4 regions of the Modestobacter sp. VKM Ac-2978 genome follow, and region 2 is predicted to be linked to each of the others. Evidence: riboswitches for the same ligand, from Rfam matches in the RefSeq annotation. Region 2 holds a riboswitch; each other region holds the start of a gene.

Region 1 (4,999 bases), on a different contig from region 2:
AGCTGGGGAGTGCGCCTGGACCGGTACCCCGGAGCGGCGGTGCACGCGGTCACCGAGGGATCCGCGTGGCTGACCACCTCCTCGCGCCCGCCACGGCGGCTGGAGTCCGGGGACGTCGTCCTGCTGCCTCCGGGGACCGTGCACGAGCTGACCAGCCGACCGTGGGCCTCCGCGGCATCGTGCGACCGTGCCGCCGCTGCTCGAGCCCGCGAGGTCGGGGACGTGGTCCGGCTGGGGATCGGGCCGGTGGACACCCGCATCGTCACGGTCCACTACCTCCAGGACCCCGGGGCACGAACTCGCGTGCTCACCGCGCTACCCGACGTCGTCCACGTGGGAGCGGGTGCGGGGGCCGGCCACCTTCAGGACACCGTGCGCATCCTGGGCCGTGAGCTCACCGAGCCCGGGATGGCCTCCTCGGTCCTGCTGGACAGGATGATCGACGTGCTGCTCGTGCAGTCGCTGCGGGCCTGGGCAGCAGCGCAGACGGCGACCCAGCCGGGGTCCTGGCTGGCTGGGCTGGGTGACCCGGTCGTGAGCGCCGCCCTGACGTTGATCCACCAGGCACCGGAGCGGGCCTGGACGGCGGAGAACCTGGCAACCGGCATCGCAGTGTCCCGAGCGACCCTGGCGCGGCGGTTCACCGCCGCCCTGGACATGAGCCCCACCGCCTACCTGCTGCGCTGGCGGATGGACCTGGCGGCCGCTCGCCTGCGCGATACCGACGAACCGCAGCAGTCCATCGCACGAGCCGTGGGTTATGCCTCCGTGCACGCGTTCAGCCGGGCCTTCAGCCGTGCCCACGACGAAGCCCCCGGGCGCTTCCGCGACCGGCACCGACGCACCGGGGTCGTCGCCGGCGATCTCGGTGACGCATGTTGAGTGCCACGCCACCGCCGTTCTAGCTGTACCCAGCCAGGACGTCGGTGACAGCTAGGGCATGTCTCTCACATGCGGTTCCAGGCGAGGACGGCATCGAAGACGATGGCCGACGACGTTCAGGAGCTCGGGCCACCGATTCGGTGATCTGGACTGCGCGCATGGCCGAGGCCATGGGTCCGTCCGGTCGGCCGGGGTCCAGGTCCACCCCGGCAGGTGCAACGCTCGACCACCGGATCAGTCAGGCAGCGGCAGGAGTGCGTGCAGGACGCGGCCGGCGCGGTCGGGATCGGGCTGTTCGCCGGTGATGAGGGTCAGGTAGACGTAGGACTCCATGATGCGGACGACGACGTAGCCGAGGTCGTCGAGCGGGATGTCGCTGCACATCTTGCCGGCGTCGAGGGCCTCGGCGAGGAGCGCACGGACCCGGCCCAGCAGCCGCGCCTGGAAGTCGGCGGCGCGGGTGGTGAGCAGGCGCAGCGCCAGTTCGCCCTCGTTCTCCATGAAGACCTGCATGCCGTGGTTGCGGCGTCCGCGTGATCGGCCGCCTGTGGCGCCTGCACATGTACTGGCCCCGGATGGTGCGGCCGGCCGCGATGGTTGGCTGCTGTTACTGGATTGTGACGTTCATCGGGGTTCGTTGTAGCGTCTCGGCCGGTCCGCCCGAGCCCCGATCTCGCCCAGAGGTCCTCGCGCAGACCCCGTCGAACTGCCACCGCTCGCGCGGTGGCAGACCGGGGACCCATCGTTCCCTGGGGTGAATCTCACGTGGCCAGTGCGCCGCAGCGAGTAGGGCTGTCTCCGGCCCGAACCCGTCAGCTAACTCGGTAGACGGTGAGGGAGAACGGAGCTCGCCGCGTTGGCGACGTCGCACGACACCGTCTTGCAGCACCCTGTCCACCCACGCCGCCGCGCCCGATGGCGCGCCGCGGTCACTGCGCCGACGCTGGCCGCCGGTGCTGCCCTGCTGCTGGTGCTCACCGGTCCGGCAGCCCACGCCGCACCTGAGCCCCCGCCGGCCCCGGCAGGCCAACCCGGACTCGCCGGGGCCGAGGCCGCGCTGGCCAGCGTCGAGGCGTCGGTGGTGGCGGCAGAGGAGACCCTGCGGCGGCTGACGGTGGAGGCTGAGGCGGTCGCCGATCGGAGCCTGGTCGCCCAGGCTGCGCTGCTCACAGCCCGGCAGGAGGCCGATGCCCGGGAGGCCGAGCTGACGGCTGCGCAGGCAGCAGTCGGGCAGGCCCGAGCCGACGTCGTCGCACTGGCCCGGCAGAGCTACATGGGCGCTGACGCCTACGGCAGTGCCTCGGCCTTCTTCGCCGCAGGCAGCCCCGAGGAAGTCCTCCAACGAGCCGCCACGCTGGAGCTGCTGGGTGATGACCGGGGCGAGCGACTGGACGAGCTCGAGGTCGTCCAGCGCCAGCAGCAGGCGGCCACCGAGGCGGCGAAGGCCGCCGTGGTTGCCCGCGATGCGGCCGCCGCATCCGCCGCGGAGGCTGAACGGGTCGCCAACGACGAGCTCGCCGCGGCGCAGCAGACCTACGACGCCGCCGTGGGGGACAGGGCCGCGTTGGAGCAGCAGTTGCAGGAGGCGCGGGAGCGGGTGGTCACGCTCGGCGGCGATGCTGCTGCGGGGTCGATGGAACAGCCGGCCGGCAGCGATGTCACTGCGGTACCGACGGAGCAACCGAGCAGTGGCGATGTCGATGCACTACTGGCGGAACGGCTGGACGGTGCGGCTTCCCGGGGAGGTGAGCGGTCGACTTCCGGCGCCGGGATCCCGACGTCGGGGCGGGTGACCTCCTGCTATGGCGCCCGCTGGGGGACCATGCACCACGGCGTGGACATCGCCGCCCCGATCGGCACACCGATCTATGCGCCCGAAGCCGGCGTGGTGCTCCAGGCCGGCCCCGCATCCGGCTTCGGGCTGGCCGTCTACCTGGAGCATGAGGACGGCTCGATCACCCTCTACGGGCACATCGACAGCTACTCGGTCGACGCGGGACAGCAGGTGTCCGCTGGGCAGCAGATCGCGCTGGTGGGCAACACGGGTCAGTCCACCGGCCCGCACCTGCACTTCGAAGTGCATCTGGGTGGGCTCTACCAGAACCGCAGCAACCCGGTTCCGTGGCTGGCCGCCCGCGGCCTGCCGTTGGGCGGAAGCTGCGGCTGACCTCGACAGGCCTCGAACCTCGTTCGGTGACCCCGCTGGGCGGTCAGCGCCGCCGAGCAGTCGCTGCAGGGGGCACTTCGCGCCGTGGTGCGGTCATGATCAGCGTGGGGGAGCGCCCGGGTGTCACTTCCCCTGGGGTCCGTCGGGGTCGGCTTCGGGGGATGACCCGCGCGGGAACCCTGGCGCGAGATGCGACCGAGCAGGGGGCGGACCGGCATCGGGGCCAGCGTTCCGACCAAGGGGCCGACAGCCCTCTCGGGCGCGCCAGCCAGGCCGTCGTACCGTCGTGTGGGGAGGTGGTCCCGGTGGCACGGCTCTGGGCGGCGCTGTTGCTGTTGGCCGCCGTCTTCGCCATGCACGGGGTGCAGTGCGTGGCCGCGGGCTCGGCCCAGCGGCACGGGTCCACATCGGTCGGTGCGGCTGCCGCGGTTGGTGTACCGGCAGCGTCCGTCCATCTGGGCCCCGTCGCAGGTGCGATGCCCGACCACGGGCACGGTGCCGCCACACCAGAGGCAGACGCCGACGGTGCCACCGGGTCCAGCGGCCTGCCGGCCCCGTGGCACGACGCCCACGTCCTGGCGGTGTGCCTCGCCGTCCTGCTCGCGGGGCTGATGGTTCTCAGGGCCGTAGTGCTCCGCCGAGGCGTGGCGATCCCGCCCGTCCGCGGCTCGCCCACACCTTCCCGCTGGCCCACCGGGTGGTCGAGGCAGCCTCGACCACCCACCCTCTCCGCTCTCTGTCTCCTGCGGATCTAGGCCGAGCAGCTGCACCCCGACAGCTCCCGCTGTCCCGGGGTCCTGCACGCATGCCCACATCCCTCAGACAGGAGACCCAGCATGACCCGCACCAGCATCCGACTCGTCCGCCTCACCGGTGGGCTGATGGCCGCCGTCGTCGTCCTCGCCGGCTGCTCGGACACCGAGCAGACCTCCGCCACCGGTGGCAACGCGGCCGACGACAGCTCCGCCGAGCAGGGCGCGGAGTTCAACGACACGGACGTCGCGTTCGCGCAGGGGATGATCCCGCACCACGAGGGCGCGCTCATGATGTCCGCGGTCGCCATCGACCGCGCCTCCGATCCCCGGGTCGTGGACCTGGCCGAGCGGATCCAAGCAGGTCAGGACCCGGAGATCGACCTCATGACGGCCTGGCTGGAGGAGTGGGGCCAGCCGCTCGAGGAGTCCGGTCCGATGGGCGGCATGGACCACGGGTCCGGGGACATGGGCGGCATGGGCATGGACGGCGGCATGGGCATGGAGGAGATGCCTGCGGCCGGCCGGGACTTCGACCGCATGTGGCTCGACGCCATGATCGAGCACCACGAGGGCGCAGTCGCGATGGCGCGGACCGAGGTCGAGGACGGCCGCAACGCCGAGGCCGTCGACCTGGCTCGCTCGATCAGCGAGGTCCAGGCGCAGGAGATCGAGGAGATGCGGCAGCTGCTCACCGAGCTGGGTGGCTGATCTGTACCGGGTGGGGCGCGGTGCCGTCCGGGCACCGCGCTCCACCTCTCCCGCCCGACGACCCAGGGCCGCGCCTCGCGCGCGGTGCACCAGCGGGCGGTCGACGCAGTCGGCTGCGTCAACCGCCCGTTCAGGGTCACCGGGTGATGGTGTGTTCGGTTTCGGTCTCCCCGACGACGGGGCCAGGGGCGCTCCCGCGGGGGCCACGGGCGAGGACGATGACGAACAGGACGGCCATGACGGCGGTGCCGGCCCACATGGCCTGCTGCCAGCCGTCGACGAAGGCCTCTTGTGCCGCCCGGACGAGTGCGCTGGCCTGGGGGCCGGCCACGTCGGCGGCCGCGAGGCCGTTGGCCAGGCCTTCGCGGGCTGCCGCGACAGCGTCTGCAGGAGCCCCGGCGGGGAGCTGCTGGTCGAGGGCGCTGCGGTAGCCGGTGGCCAGGACGGCACCGAGCAGTGCCACGCCGAGTGCGGTGCCGAGCTCGCG
Region 2 (4,999 bases):
GATCAGTGAAGAGCAGCGCGGCCTCCGGCGCGATCCGAGCCCGCTGGCCGGGCGACACGGGCCGGACGGGCCCTCCGCCCCTGCCGTCCACCGGGCGGGTAGGAGAAGCTGTGTCGGTGCCGGGTACCGGCAGAGCACACGCACACGAGCACAGGAGACGGCGTTGACGCAGCAGCCAGGAGACCAGCCGGAGAACGCAGCCCTCGCGGCCGAGCGGGATGAGGCGGCCACCGAGCTCGCCGCGGTCGAGGGTGAGGTGTCGACCCGCGCCGTGGTCGCGGGGGGCGTCGTCGTCGGGCACGACGGCTCGGACTGCGCGCAGGAGGCGCTGCAGTGGGCAGCCGGGCTGGCCGAGCGCGCCTCCTGGCCGCTGCACGTCGTCCGCGGTTGGCGGATCGCCACCGCGCCGCAGCCGGCCAGCTGGGAGCCGGGCTACGTGCCGCCCATCGGCGAGTACGAGCAGGCGGTGCAGGCCGACCTGGAGGCCGACGTCCGGGCCGTGCTGGGCGCTGAGCGGGCCGGCGGGGTCACCTGCCACGTGGTGCACGCGGCCCCGGTGCGCTCACTGATCGAGGCCGCCCAGGACGCCGACCTCCTCGTCGTCGGTGCCCGCGGGCGGGGCGGCTTCGCCGGCCTGCTGCTCGGCTCGGTCAGCGACCAGGTCACCCGGCACGCCCCGTGCCCGGTCACCGTCGTGCGCAGCCAGCGCAAGGACTGACCCGCGTGGCGGTCCCGCACCCCGTCCCACCGGCCTTCCTGCGGGCGCACACCCGGCTGGACCGCCCGTCGCTCGTCCCCGAGGTGCAGTTGCACGTCGCCGACGACGTCGTCGCGCTCTGGGAGGCGATGGAGACCGAGGGCGGCGGCGCCGGCGAGGACCCGCCGTTCTGGGCCGCGGCCTGGCCCGGCGGCCAGGCGCTGGCCCGGCACGTGCTGGACCACCCGGAGCTCGTCGCCGGCCGCCGGGTGCTCGACCTGGGGGCCGGCAGCGGCCTGGTCGCCGTCGCCGCCGTGCTGGCCGGGGCGAGCGGGGTGCTGGCCAGCGACGTCGACCCGTACTCGCACGCGGCGGTCGGGCTCAACGCCGAGGTGAACGGGGTCACCGGCATCGACGTGGTCGGCGACGTGCTGGACGAGGAGCTGCCGGCGATCGACGTCGTCCTGGCCGGCGACGTCTGCTACGACCGCGAGATGACCGCCCGGGTGCTGCCCTTCCTCGGTGCGGCCTGGCTGCGCGGGGCCACCGTGCTGCTGGGCGACCCCGGGCGCGCGTATGTCCCGAAGGAGGGCCTGCTCGCGCAGGCGGAGTACGACGTGCCCGACGCCGCCGGGGGCGCGGTGCGCCGGACGACGGTGTGGCGGCTCCCCTGAACCTGCGCCGTCCCACCGGCCCCAGCTGTCACTCTGCTCCGACCGCGCCCCACCGACGGGTGCGAGCCGTGGCACATGGCGACGAAAGACGGCCCCGGGCATTGTCACGGCCGGGTCACGGCCTCTACCTTGGCCAGGTCCGGTCGGACGTCTCGTCCCCACCCGGGGAGCCCGCACCGGATGCCGCCGAGTCGCTGCCCGCAGCGAACCGGGGACCCACCGCACCACTGGGGTGAATCCCGCCCGGGCAACCGCCCGGCCGGGTAGGGCCGCTTCCCGCCCGAACCCGTCAGCTGACTCGGTAGGCGGCCACGGAAGACCCACGGAGCCCTTCTCTTCATGTCCCGTCGCACCACCGCGTCCTCGTCGGACGAGCAGCTGCCCACCACCGAGGTGCTCCCACTGCTCTCGACCGGTGACGCCCCGACCGCCCGGCAGACCCGTCGGCGCCAGCCCCCCGGTGGGCTGGGTCGACCGACGCTGTATCTGAGCGTCGCCGCCGCCGGCGCGATCCTGGTCAACGTCCTCGTCGGCGGTGAGCCGGACGCCCGGGCCGAGGCCGCCGTCGAGCCCGCCGGCGTCGCCGCCCAGCTGGACCTGAGCTCGCAGCAGACCGCGACCGCCCTCGTCGACGGGCGGCTGACCGACCGGCTCGGCCAGCTGGCCGCCAACCGCAGCCAGCGCGAGGCCGAGCAGGTCGCCGCCGCCCAGGCGCAGGCCGCCGCCGACCAGGCCGTGCTGGACGCCCAGGCCGCCGAGGCGGCGCAGCTGGCCGCCGAGGCCCAGGCCGCAGAGGAGGCCCGGATCGCCGCCGAGGCCCAGGCCGCCGCCGAGGCCGAGGCCGCGGAGGAGGCGGCCGCCGCTCAGCGGGCCGCCGCCCGCGCGCCCGCGCCGGCCGCCCCCGCTCCCGCCCGGGCGCCGGCGGCCCCGGCCGCCTCGTCCGGCTCGGGCTCGTTCCAGGACTACGCCCTCGGCAAGCTCGGCGGTGACCAGGCGGAGTTCTCCTGCCTGGAGAGCCTCTGGGGCAAGGAGAGCGGCTGGAACCCGAACGCCCAGAACCCGACCAGCACCGCCTACGGCATTCCGCAGTTCCTGGACTCCACCTGGAAGAGCACCGGGATCGCCAAGACCTCCGACGGCTACCGGCAGATCGACGCCGGGCTGATCTACATCAACAACCGCTACGGCTCGCCGTGCGGCGCGTGGTCGCACTCGAAGGCCACCGGCTGGTACTGAGCCACGGGTGTGACGCAGCGCGGCCCGGGTCCGGCTGGACCCGGGCCTCGCTGCGTCCGGGCCCCCGCGCGGGTGGCCCTCCTGTGCGCCGGCGCGGGACCATCGGGGAGGATCGAGGGGTTCGACCACCGAGACGAGGAGAGCGCTGACCCGTGGGCAAGCACCGCGCACCCGAGGGCGCCGCGACGGACTTCGACGCCGCCACCAGCGCCCTGACGGACGTCACCGGCGACTACACCATCGACGTCACGCACACCCGGATCGGCGTCCGGGCTCGGCACGCCATGGTGACCACCGTGCGGGGTGCCTTCACCGACTTCTCCGGCACCGCCCACCTGGACACCGCGACGCCGGCGGCCAGCAGCGTCCAGCTGCGGATCGCCACCGCGAGCATCGACACGGGCACCCCGGACCGGGACGCGCACCTGCGCTCGGCCGACTTCCTCGACATCGAGCAGCACCCCGAGATGGTGTTCGTCTCCACGTCGGTCGAGCAGGTCGACCGGGACGTCTACCGGGTCACCGGCGACCTCACGATCAAGGCGGTCACCCAGCCGGTCTCGATCGACTTCACGCTCACCGGCTCGGCGCTGGACCCGTTCGGCAACATGCGGGTGGGCTTCGAGGGTGCGCTGGCGATCAAGCGCAGCGAGTGGGACCTGACCTGGAACGCGGTCCTCGACACCGGCGGCGTGCTGGTCAGCGACCGGATCCAGGTGGAGTTCGACGTCTCGGCGATCAAGGACGCCTGACCGGCGCGCTGTGTCCCAGGCCACCCCCGGCCGCTAGGGTGGCACTCAGTGCCACGTGGCGCGCCGGTGGACCGGCCGGCTCCGCGACGGCAAACCCCGGCGACGACGGCGTTGCCCGGGACGAGGCGAGCAGCAGGGGGTCCGCAGGTGGCGAACGCGTGGTTCGAATCGGTGGCGGAGGCGCAGCGGCGCGCGAAGCGGCGGTTGCCCAAGGGCGTCTACGGGGCGCTGGTGGCCGGCTCCGAGCGCGGGCTCACGGCGGAGGACAACCTCGCCGCCTTCGCCGAGCTCGGGTTCGCCCCGCACACCGCCGGGTTGAGCAACGAGCGGCAGCTGGGCACCACGATCATGGGCCAGCAGGTGTCCATGCCGATCATGATCAGCCCGACCGGCGTGCAGGCGGTCGACCCCGAGGGCGAGGTCGCCGTGGCCCGTGCCGCCGCTTCCCGGGGCGTGGCGATGGGGTTGTCCTCCTTCGCCAGCAAGCCGATCGAGGAGGTCGTGGCGGCCAACCCGCAGACCTTCTTCCAGATGTACTGGGTCGGCACCCGTGAGGAGATGCTCGGCCGGATGCAGCGGGCCAGGGACGCCGGCGCGGTCGGCATGATCGCCACGCTGGACTGGTCGTTCGCCTACGGCCGCGACTGGGGGAGCCCGTTCATCCCGGAGAAGATCGACTTCGAGGCGGCCCGCAAGTACGCCCCCCAGGTGCTGCTGAGGCCGCGCTGGCTGTGGGACTTCGCCAAGACGGGCAAGATCCCGGACCTCACCGTGCCCAACATGGTCGCCACCCCAGGGGAGGAGCCCCCGACGTTCTTCGGCGCCTACGGCATGTGGAACGCCTCCCCGATGCCCAGCTGGGACGACGTCGCCTGGCTGCGTTCGCAGTGGGACGGGCCGTTCATGCTCAAGGGCGTCATGCGCGTGGACGACGCGAAGCGGGCCGTGGACTCCGGGGTCACCGCGATCTCGGTGTCCAACCACGGCGGCAACAACCTCGACGGCACCCCGGCGGCGATCCGCGCGCTGCCCGCGGTGGTCGAGGCGGTCGGCGAGCAGGTCGAGGTGCTGATGGACGGCGGCATCCGGCGGGGCGGCGACGTCGCGAAGGCCCTCGCCCTCGGCGCCCGGGCCGTGATGATCGGCCGCGCCTACCTGTGGGGCCTGGCCGCCAACGGCGAGGCCGGGGTGGGCAACGTGCTGGACCTGCTGCGCGACGGCCTCGGCTCGGCCCTGGTCGGCCTGGGCCACCGCTCGATCGACGAGCTCAGCCCGGCCGACCTCGTCGTCCCGCCGCACTTCGAGCGACACCTCGGCGAGGACGGCGCCGACGCCCCGGAGGCGCAGCGGTCCTCCGGCAAGGGCACCACCGCCTGAGGTTCCGGGCGGCCGGCGCGATGACTTCCGCCGGCCGCCGCCGTCCTCCCTGCTGAGCGCACCGTCCCTCGGACGCCGGGTGCGCCGTCCCTCGGACGCCGGAGGCCGGCATGACCCACCTGTCCCGGTTCGTCACCGTCTGGTCGGAGCTGCAGGCCGAGGTCGAGCGCGGCCGGCTGCCCGGCTACGCCGCCGCGGTGCGGTACCGCGGCGAGGTCGAGGTGCACACCGGCGGCTCCCTCGAGCTGGGGGGCACCACCCGG
Region 3 (4,999 bases), on a different contig from region 2:
CGTCGCCCTCGGCCAGGAGGATCCGCCCGATCAAGCCGTCCCCGGGCGCCGTCCGCTGCCGCGCCACCACGTCGAGGAGGATCCGCTTCTGCTCCGACACCGCACCGAGCGCCGCGGCCACACCCCCCGTGGCGTCGAAGCGCTGGGTGCCCAGCCGGACGAAGGCCTCGTGGTCGGCGTCGTCCAGCCCCAGCAGCCCGCAGATCACGTCCATCGGGACCCGCCAGGAGACGTGCTCGGCCAGGTCTGCCGGCGATCCGGCGGCGGCGAGCTCGTCCAGCCGGCGGGTGACGATCGCCTCGACCGTGGGCTCCAGCCGGTCCAGCCGGCGCCGGGTGAACTCCGGGGCCACGAGCTTGCGCAGCCGGGTGTGCAGCGGCGGGTCGGTGAAACCGAGGCCGCCGACGTCTGCTGTCGACCCCGGTCCGGCGTCGCCGAACAGGTGCCGGATGTCGTTGCTGTAGGAGTCGCGGTCGGCGAGGACGGCGCGGGCCTGCTCGTAACCGGTGACCAGGTGCGCCGCGAGACCCATGGGCAGGTCGAGCCGCTCCACCGGACAGCGGGCGCGCAGCTCGGCGAGCTCCGGCACCGGGTCCACCCCGCGCCGCAGCAGGGGCAGTCGAGCGCTCTCCGGGAAGAAGGTCAGCTCGGTGAGGTCGATGCCCTTCTTGCGGATCCGTCGCTCCACGATGCGGCCGAGCCACGCCTGGGCCACGGCCCGCGCGCTGCGCTGGCGCCGCGGCCACCCGCCCGACCTCCGCGTCACCGGTCGGGCGGCCAGGGCGGCGGTCCGCCGCACGCGGCGACGCCTGGACCCGGGTGGTGTTGAGAAGTCGGTCGTGGACATGATCCCTCGTCGTCATCCGGGCACCGGCGCGACGTCGAGCCACGCCGAGCCCACCGGGGGAGCGACACCCGACCGGCGCCGGGTGCTGATCGTGCGACGTCCGCCGTGCGACGACGTCGTGGGACCTGGATCGGATCACGGGCCTCGCGCGGTCGCCGTCGACTGTGCCCGCACCGTGGCGGGCCATCCGTGGCGGTGGGCTCTGCCCCGACCATCCCACGCGGACGGTCGGACACCGTCGGCGGCCCTCGGCGGCGGAGACGCACCGTGCCCCCCTGCCCGCGGTACGGGCAGGGGGGCACGGTGTCCGCCCTGGTGGAGCGAGGCCGGGCGGGTCAGCCCGCCTGGTAGTTCACGTGCGGGTGGTCCATGTGGTTGGCCGTGGCGCTGCCGCGATCGGCCATGGGGCTCCACGAGCCGGTCGGCGACATGAGGATGCGCTGCTGCCAGATGATGTAGTCCACGCCGAGGGCGTCCCAGTTGGCGATGTGGTACTCGACGATCGCGTTCCCGAGCGCGGTGTCGGACATGACCATGTAGTCCAGGGCCAGCCCGGAGGGGTGGCCGTTCGGGTCGGTCGCGCTGCCGCGCGTCCCACCGATGGTGATGCCGGCGGCGCCGGGGACGTCGCGCACGACGGCGTCCGCGGCGGCCGCGGCCCGCGGCTGCACGGGCCCGGCGGTGTTGGTGATGTGGGCGGCCGCCGTGGACTGCGAGGCGACGGCCACCACCGGAGCCGGAGCCGGTGTCGGGGCGGGAGTCGGTGCCGGGGCGGGTGCCGGGGCGGGAGCCGGTGCGGGAGCCGGTGCCGGGGCGGGAGCCGGGGCGGGAGCCGGTGCGGGGGCAGGTGCCGGGGCGGGTGCGGGTGCCGGGGCGGGAGCCGGTGCCGGGGCGGGTGCGGGTGCCGGGGCGGGCGCCGGGACCGGCGCCGGAGCAGCAGCAGGTGCCGGTGCTGCGTCCTCGGCGCCGAGGAGGAACCGCACCTGCCCCGGGGTGAGCGCCGCGCGGTCCTCGCCGAAGGCGCCGATGTTGCGCTGGTAGAGGTCCCGCCAGGACTGCCCGTGGGCCCCCGCGAGCGCGGCGAACGGGTCGCCCTGCTCGGCGGTGTGCCGGTCTTCCTGGGTCGCGGTGACCGAGGGCGCCGGGCTGGTGGTGTGGGCCTGCGCCGGGGAGCTGAGGACGCCCAGCGTGACGACGGAGACGCCGGCCACGACGGGGAGGCCGACGAGGACGTCCCGCGTGCGGACGAAGCGAGACGAGCTGTTCTTGGGCATGGTGATCTCCGATCACCGCCTGAGGGGTTAGCTGTCGGGTTCGGGCGATCGGTGCCCGGCCGGCGATGCCGGCTTCACCCCGAGGCGCGCCATCCGATGGATCGGCGCGCCGTGTGCGGTGGGTTCCCCACCCCTGCCCTGAAGGTCCTGGATGGCGGCCGGCAGGCAGGGTTGGGCGGACCGGCGCCACGCCCACGAAGTCGGCGTGACCGGAACGTTATGTACCCGCAATGGGGCTGTCTTCGTGACGGTCGTCACGCCATCGGCGTGCCGTCGGCGGCACGCCGTCCGGTGGCGGGACGCGCCGGCCGACTCGCCGCCGTAGTGCCGGACAGCGGGCCCGGGGCGCCGTCCGCGCGAGAGTGGGGAAGGCCACGACCCGCTCGTGGTCGGCAGCCGTGACTTCACGTCGACGCTCCGTAGCCTGCAGGGGATGAACCCCACGACCCGGAACCGCAGCCGGCGGTTCCCCCGCCTGCCGGACCGGGCGCGCAAGGCGATCTCCGGGTCCGGGCCGCCGACGGCACCGCTGGCGCTGCGCGCCCAGCCCAGCCGGGTCGACGCGGACACCGCGCGCTCGGCGCTCGGCCTCGCCTTGCGCATCGGGGAGTCGATGCTGGCGGTCGGGGCCTCGGCGGCCGACGTGACCGCCACCGTGCTGCGCGTGGCCGCGGGCTACGGGCTGACCGACTGCCAGGTCGACATCACGTTCACCTCGCTGACGATCAGCTACGACCCGGACGACGTCCCACCGCTCATGCTGATGCGGATCGTGCGCCCGCGGGGGCTGGACTACACCCGGCTCCAGGGCATCACCGACCTGGCGGCGGAGATCAAGACAGCCGGCCTGGGCCTGGAGGAGGCGCACCGTCAGCTGGACGACGTGCTGTCGGCGCCGCACCCCTACCGCCGCTCGATCCACGCGCTCGGCTGGTCGGGTGTGGCCGGTTGCGTCGCCTTCCTGCTCGGCGGGGACTGGCTGGTGGCGCTGGTCGCGGCGCTCACCACGGCCGCCATCGAGCAGACGATGCGAGCCCTCGACCGGCGTGGGCTGCCGATGTTCTTCCAGCAGGCACTCGGCGCCGCGGTGGCCACCGGAGCGGCCGTCCTCCTCATCGTCTCCGAGGTCGAGGTCCGCACCTCGCTGGTGGTCGCCGCAGGGATCGTGGTGCTCCTGGCCGGCCTCTCCTTCGTGGGTGCGGCCGAGGACGCGATCAACGGCTTCCCGGTCACCGCCGCGGCGCGCGCCTTCGAGGTGCTCACCTTGACGACCGGCATCGTCGTCGGCATCGCCGCCGTGCTGGACCTGGCGCAGCGGGCGGGTGTCCCGCTGCGCGTGACCGACCCGTCGATGTACACCGTGCCGTTCGCCGTGGCGCTGGCCGCAGCCGCCGGGATGGCGGGGTCCTGGGCCCTCGCGTCCCATGCCCGCCCGCACGCCGTCGGGGTCGCCACGGTGGCCGGCGCGCTGGCCTGGACGACGTCGTCGGCGACCGCGGCGTTCGGGGCCGGCCCCGCGGTGGCGAGCGGGACGGCGGCTGTGGTCGTCGGCTTCTGCGGTGCGGCGCTGACCGATCGGCTCCGGTTCCCGCCCCTGCTCGTCGCGGTCTGCGGCATCGTGCCGCTGCTGCCCGGGCTCACGATCTACCGCGGCCTCTTCGCGATCGTCGTGGAGGCGGACGTGCCGGGCGGGGTGGACGAGCTAGTGGGGGCCGCGGCCATCGGCCTGGCCCTCGCCGCCGGCATCGTGCTGGGCAGGTACCTCGGCCAGCCGCTGGGCAGCAGCCGCGACCGGTTCGACCGGCGGGTGCGGCGCCGCGCGACCAGCTCCGACTGAGATCGGCCTGCTGACCGAGGGGTCCAGGCCGGGCTGCCCGGGCGGGTGCGCGAAACGGCGAGATCGGGTGCACGCGGTGGTCGTCGGCCACCGCGGATCGGACCGAGGGTCTACCGAACAGCTCACCGCCGCCGGGTGATGCCGTCAGCGGAGCTCGCTCCGGTCACCACCCCCGCGGGACCAGTCCCGGGGTGGCCGGGCTCCGTCCGGTCCTGACGCCGTCCCCTCTGCAGAGAACGAGGCCCTCATGTCCGCACGCCGTCATCGAGCCACCGCCGCCGTCGTCGCGCCGCTCGCGGTGACCCTGGCGCTGACCGGTTGCAGCACCACGAGTGAGAGCGGCACCGCCGCGGCCACCCCTGCGGGCGGCGACACCGAGGTCGACAAGATCCTCTTCGACTTCCCCTTCACCTCGCTGCCCATCTACTCGGTGCTCAGCCAGCAGATGCAGGACTACGCCGAGGAGCAGGGCGTCACCGTCGAGTTCACCAACGACAACAGCGACCTGTCGACCCAGGTGTCGAACTTGACCACCTACCTCAACAGCGACGTGGACGCGGTGGTGTCCTTCCCGATGGACCCGGCCAGCATCGACTCGATCGCCCAGCAGTACCTGGACGCCGGCAAGTACTGGGTCACCTACGGCGGCGACCTGGAGAACCAGAGCAGCACGCTGCAGTTCAGCTTCACCGAGTCCGGGCGGATGCTCGGGGAGGACGCCGGCCGGTGGGCGCAGGAGAACCTCGGCGAGCCCCCCACGGTGCTGGTGCTGGAGGACCAGCTGACCCAGATCGGGCAGGAGCGGACCAACGGGATCCTCGAGGGACTGCGCAACGCCGCTCCCGATGCCGAGATCGTCGCCCAGCAGCAGGCGGTGACCCCGCAGGAGGCGCTGACGGTCACCAACTCGGTGCTGGCCGCGAACCCCGACGTCGACATGGTGCTGGCGGCCGTCGGTGACGCCGCCCAGGGCGCCTACCAGGCGCTGCTGTCCTCCGGCCGGGCCGCGGACGACCCGGAGACCTACGTCGGCGGGCTCGA
Region 4 (4,999 bases), 250 kb from region 2:
GTCGCGCATCGAGAAGTGGATCCAGCCGATCTCCAATCGCGCCGAAGAAGTGCGCGCGATAGCGGAGGTTCGAGATGCCGTCATTGCACTTGTTGACTCGCGGGTTGCGGCCGACCCGAGAGTGATTCCTGTCAGCTCGACGGTCACCACTACAGAAAGCATGCAACACCGAACGGCAGTTGTGGGCCGTGCTGTCGTGATCAGCCCGGTCTGATGCAACATCCCGACTTCTACTCCGTCGCCACCACCGTCGCGCTGGTCTTCCTAGCTGGCGGACTATATGTGGTCAGTCAAGCAACACACCTCCCGATGGCGCGCTTCTACGTACTGTGCGGCCCCTTTATCCTGCCCGGAACTGCTGTCGTCCTGGCATCCCTATTAGTCCTGGCTGAGATTTGGCCCGACACTTCGGCCGTCAGGTGGATTATCGTGCTGCTAGTTACCATCCAACTTTTCAGCGGCAGCGTGGGCCTCGGAGTTCAAGCGGTGCAGGCTCGCCAGAAGTAGCCCTGCGAACTGGTGCTTGGTAAGGAATTCTCCTGGCGTGCGACGACCCTCCGAGCCAGGACCTGACTCAGAGGGTCGTCGTATTGTGGGCGCTGAATGGCCACTGGCGGGACGAAGGTAATCCCGCTACATGACGGCCAGGCGGGAGGACCGGCCGTCACGCGCACCATTCATCCATCCGGCGTGCAGATCGAGCGTAGGGAAGCGTGACCGGCTGTAATCCTTGGCCGACCTGGTCGGGGCGGACGTTCTCAGGCACCGACGAGTCTCCGAGGCTCTTGGCATGCGGCGCCGGCGTACGGCGGCGCCTGGCGACTCGTGGTACGGCATGACCCGAGGGTCGCCCTAAGGCCGCCCTCACGGCTAGCCGACTGGATGTCCCTGAGCGGCCCACGAGGGACACCGATGGACACGGCGGCCCAGCGTCTACTGGGAGCGGTGGTCGCGCAGCCAGTGCAGCAGTTCCGCCGACTGTTCCTCCAGCGCCCGACGCTGCCCGGGTAGCGGCAGAGTCTCGGTCGCTGCAAGCGGCACGGTGGCTCCGTCCTTCAGGTGCACTACGAGTCGGCGGTTCGACCCAACCCCCATCGTCCAAGCCAAGGACACTCGCTCGATGTCCGCGCGCTGCAATCGGCGGGTGCTCAGCCGGTTCCGGACCTCCAGCCGACCGTCAGCCAGCGCGGAGGCGTGGCTCAGAGTTCCGACTGCGGCGTACGCGCCGCCCCCCACCGCCACGGCGATCAACGCGGCCGCGAACCACACCGGAAGATCGGCGGTGAGGGCGAGAGGTATGAGGAGGATGGCCGCCACCAGAGCAATGCCACTCACTGCACGCGCGAGCGGGAGGGGGCGTAGCTCTACGACGACATCCCGGCTGGTCACGACGGCCAGCCTGGCAGCGGCGTTTGCCATCGGCACTGATCGTCACCCATCAGTGAACGAACCCGAGCGGCCAGCCACCGCCGTGTCCCGTAAGCCGCCCTCGGGGCGGCCGTTGCCGACCGGCTCCCTAGCGGTAGTTGACGTGCGGGTGGTCGAAGTGGTTCGCCGTCACGCTGCCCCGGTCCTCCATCTGCTTCCAGGAGCCACCGGGCGAGGAGAGCATCCGCTGCTCCCAGATGATGTAGTCCACGCCGAGCTCGGCCCAGTTGGCGACGTGGTAGGCGACGATCGCGTCGCCGAGGGCGGCGTTGGACATGACCATGTAGTCCACCGCCAGCCCCGACGGGTGACCGTGCGGGTCGGCAGCGCTGGGCCGGGTGCCGCCCAGGGTGATCGAGCCGGCGCCGGGCACGTTGCTGACCACGGCGTTCGCGGCAGCCTGCGCCTGCGGCTTGATCGGTCCGGCGGAATTGTTGATCTTGGCGATCGCGGTCACCGCGGTGCCGGGGCTCGCGGCCGCCGCGGCGGCGGGCTTGGCCGCGGTCCCGGCCCGTGCCGGAGCAGCGGCGGCTGCCTGCGCCTCGGCCTCGACCTCGGCTGCAGCGGCGGCCTCGGCGGCGACCCGAGCGGCCTCGGCCTCCGCGGCGGCCGCGGCCTCGGCGGCGAGGCGTGCTGCCTCCGCCTCCGCTGCCTGCTGGTCGAGCACGGCCTGGTCGGCCGCGGCCTGGGCCTGCTGGGCGGCGGTCTGCTCGGCCTCCCGGGTGGCCCGGCTGGCTGCCAGCTCCTCGAGCGGCCGGAGGTCCTCGGTCCCGTCGACGGCGCCGGACTCGGCGGCCAGCCCCAGCTGCTCGGCGACGCTCACCGGCTGGGACGCCACGGGGTCGGCCTGGGCCGCTGGGCCGACGCCGATGACGACGTTGACCAGGACGGCCCCGGCCGCCGCGATGCCCAGGTAGAGCCCGGGGCGGCGGATGCCGGCCGGCGGACGGCGTCGGCCGGTGGCGGCAGAGGTGGTGGTGCGGGCGCGCATGGGCAGGAGTGCTCCGTACAGGTGTCTTCCGAGTGCCGCCTACCAGGTCAGCTGACGGGTTCGGGCGGGAAGCAGCCCTACCCGGCCCGGACGGTGGTCCGGGCGCGGGATTCACCCCAGTGGTGCGGTGGGTCCCCGGCTCGCCCCGGAGGGCGACTCGGCGGCGTCCGGTCGGGCTCCCCGGGTGGGGACGTGGCGACCGACTGGACCCGGCCAACCTAACGGCGTTATGTAGTCGTGACAATCGGTTGCTGGCATTTCATCGGGTGACGGTGGTCGCGTCACTCTCCGGACACGCGCGTCCCATCCGTCACCACCGGCGGTGTCCGGTCAGCGCGCCGACAGCTCGACGACGGACCGGCTCCCGCCCCCGGCGGCGGTGGCCGCCCAGGCCTCCTCGACCCGCGCCAGCGGGAGGACGGCGTGCTCCACCCGGAGCTGCCCGGCCGCGGCGTGCCGCAGCACCGCGGTCAGCGCGGCGGCCCGCTGCTCGCCGGTGAGCGCGTTGTTGGTGTACCCGAGCACGTCGATGCTCCGACTGCGCAGCACGGCGGAGGAGAACTCGGCGGCGTCCCCGGCCGCGCCACCCAGGTTGACCAGCCGCCCGCCGGGCGCCAGCACCGAGCACGCGGCCGCCGCCACGGCGCCGAACACCGGGTCGACGACGAGGTCGACGTCCGAGCCGACCGTCTGCCGGATCCGCGCAGCCAGGTCGCCGCCGTCCCCGGTGAGGACGACGTCCTCGGCGCCGGCCCGGCGGGCACGCTCGGCCGCGGACGGCGACCGGCACACCCCGACCACCCGCCCGGCCCCCAGCGCGCGGGCGGCCCCCAGCGCGGCCTGGCCGACCGCGCCCCCGGCGCCGAGCACCAGCACCCGCTCCCCCGGCTGCAACCGGCCGCGCCAGGTCAGGGCCATCCAGCCGGCGACCGCCGACAGGCCCAGCGCCGCCACGACCGGGTCGGGCAGGTCGCCGGCGAGCGGGACGACGTCGGCGTCCGGCACGGCGCAGAGCTCACCCAGGCTGCCGTCGCCCGGGCTCATCCCCGCCGAGGTGGCGAACCAGACCCGGGTGCCGGGTGTCAGCGCCGCCGACGACTCCACGACCCCCACCCCCTGCACGCCGGGCACGTAGGGCACGGCCGGGCGGCCGAAGTACGACGTCCCGGAGGCGCAGAGCAGGTCCAGCGGCACGACCGGGGCGGCGGTCACCCGGACCAGGGTCCGGCCCTCGCCGGGCACCGGGTCCGGGTGGTCGGCCAGGGCGGGCGGCTCGCCCGGCGAGGTCAGGACGGCGGCGCGCACCGGCTCAGGTCGCGATGTCGGGATAGGGCATGGAGATGTGCTCCATCGCCTTCCCGTAGGCGCGCTGGTACTCCATCGGCCCGTGGTCGCGTTCGAACAGCGCGATGAACAAGGTGAGCGTCAGGAACGGGTGCGCGCCCATCTGGAACAGCGCGACGTGGTCGTGCTCGGCCAGCGCCCGCCGCTCCTCGTCGGTGAAGGCCAGCCAGGTGGTCTTCTCGGCGGGGATGCAGTTGAGGACGGTGTTGGCCATCTCGGCCTCCCACCAGGTGACCGTGCCGGCCGGGTCCTCCCGGTAGCGCTCGGTCAGCTCGGGGTCGCGGTCGACGGTGAACAGGAACTTGTCCAGCAGGTACTTGCTCATGCCGACACCCCCGCGCTCGGGACCCCGTTGGGGTACCAGGTGAAGTACGCCTCCATGGTGTGGAACAGGTCCAGGGTGTCGACGTGGTCGGCCTTCGCGCCCTCGCCGGCCACGCCCATCATCAGCATGAAGTCCATGAACCCGTGGGTGGCGTTGCCCGGGTGGTGCAGGGACTCCAGGGAGACCTCGGCCAGGCACCCCTCGATGTCCCCGCTGGCGATCCACTCGACGGCCTTGCGGTCGAACTCCGGGTCCGGCCCGTGCTCGCCGAACTGCCGCGGCCCGCCCAGCTCCAGGGACAGGTGCCCGGTGCCGATCACCGCCACCCGCTTGTCCGACTCCCAGGACTCGACCATCTCCCGGATCGCCCGGCCCAGCTGGACGAAGCGCTTCGGCTGCGGCAGCGGCGGGGCGAAGATGTTCGTGTAGACCGGCACGATCGGCAGGTCGGCCTGCGGGCGCAGCGTGATGATCGGGCAGGTGATGCTGTGGTCGATCCGCAGCTCGTTGCTGAAGGCCAGGTCGAAGTCCCGGTCCAGCCCGTCCCGCAGCAGGTGCGCCGCCAGGTCCTCCTCGCCGCGCAGCGTCATCTTCGGCAGCCCGAACTCGCGCTCCTCGTTGTGGAAGTTGGCGTCGAAGAACGGCGCCTTGCCCACCAGGAACTGCGGCATGTTGTCCAGCCAGAGCTGGTGGAAGTGGTCGCTGCCGACCATCACCAGGACGTCGGGCTCCGCGCGGGTGAGCGTCTCGCGGAACGCCTCGATCTTCGCCACCCACTCGTCGGCGAACGGCGGCCGGTCGGCGCCGGTGGCGGTGCTGGCCCGGTAGTAGAAGGGGTGGTGGGTGGACGCGATCACCGCGGCCAGTTCAGCCATGACTGTCTCCGTTGAGGTCAGGGAGGTACGGGTCGG

Evidence for each region. A riboswitch is a leader RNA that binds a small molecule or an ion and turns the genes downstream of it on or off. The one in region 2 is predicted to bind cyclic di-AMP.
Region 1: linked by a shared signal. The riboswitch ahead of O2W53_RS22950 (peptidoglycan DD-metalloendopeptidase family protein) and the one ahead of O2W53_RS12985 (transglycosylase SLT domain-containing protein) in region 2 are both predicted to bind cyclic di-AMP.
Region 3: linked by a shared signal. The riboswitch ahead of O2W53_RS23005 (hypothetical protein) and the one ahead of O2W53_RS12985 (transglycosylase SLT domain-containing protein) in region 2 are both predicted to bind cyclic di-AMP.
Region 4: linked by a shared signal. The riboswitch ahead of O2W53_RS11835 (hypothetical protein) and the one ahead of O2W53_RS12985 (transglycosylase SLT domain-containing protein) in region 2 are both predicted to bind cyclic di-AMP.

Annotation. Positions count from the first base shown of each region.
Region 1 covers NZ_JAPVBP010000012.1:22,393-27,391, forward strand. The annotation lists gene O2W53_RS22940 (AraC family transcriptional regulator) at 1-882, shown strand, start outside; gene O2W53_RS22945 (QsdR family transcriptional regulator) at 1,117-1,395, opposite strand; cyclic di-AMP (ydaO/yuaA leader) riboswitch at 1,572-1,727, shown strand; gene O2W53_RS22950 (peptidoglycan DD-metalloendopeptidase family protein) at 1,853-3,049, shown strand; gene O2W53_RS24015 (DUF6153 family protein) at 3,211-3,804, shown strand; gene O2W53_RS22955 (DUF305 domain-containing protein) at 3,886-4,512, shown strand; gene O2W53_RS22960 (MFS transporter) at 4,649-4,999, opposite strand, start outside.
Region 2 covers NZ_JAPVBP010000004.1:419,106-424,104, reverse strand. The annotation lists gene O2W53_RS12995 (universal stress protein) at 164-718, shown strand; gene O2W53_RS12990 (class I SAM-dependent methyltransferase) at 724-1,371, shown strand; cyclic di-AMP (ydaO/yuaA leader) riboswitch at 1,546-1,694, shown strand; gene O2W53_RS12985 (transglycosylase SLT domain-containing protein) at 1,711-2,607, shown strand; gene O2W53_RS12980 (YceI family protein) at 2,760-3,359, shown strand; gene mftD (pre-mycofactocin synthase MftD) at 3,507-4,736, shown strand; gene O2W53_RS12970 (serine hydrolase domain-containing protein) at 4,847-4,999, shown strand, end outside.
Region 3 covers NZ_JAPVBP010000012.1:36,364-41,362, forward strand. The annotation lists gene O2W53_RS23000 (cytochrome P450) at 1-715, opposite strand, end outside; gene O2W53_RS23005 (hypothetical protein) at 1,183-2,121, opposite strand; cyclic di-AMP (ydaO/yuaA leader) riboswitch at 2,123-2,238, opposite strand; gene O2W53_RS23010 (threonine/serine ThrE exporter family protein) at 2,555-3,958, shown strand; gene O2W53_RS23015 (sugar ABC transporter substrate-binding protein) at 4,206-4,999, shown strand, end outside.
Region 4 covers NZ_JAPVBP010000004.1:172,498-177,496, forward strand. The annotation lists gene O2W53_RS11825 (hypothetical protein) at 1-214, shown strand, start outside; gene O2W53_RS11830 (PH domain-containing protein) at 934-1,419, opposite strand; gene O2W53_RS11835 (hypothetical protein) at 1,517-2,419, opposite strand; cyclic di-AMP (ydaO/yuaA leader) riboswitch at 2,441-2,592, opposite strand; gene O2W53_RS11840 (quinone oxidoreductase family protein) at 2,750-3,724, opposite strand; gene O2W53_RS11845 (hypothetical protein) at 3,729-4,088, opposite strand; gene O2W53_RS11850 (extradiol ring-cleavage dioxygenase) at 4,085-4,963, opposite strand; gene O2W53_RS11855 (citryl-CoA lyase) at 4,956-4,999, opposite strand, start outside.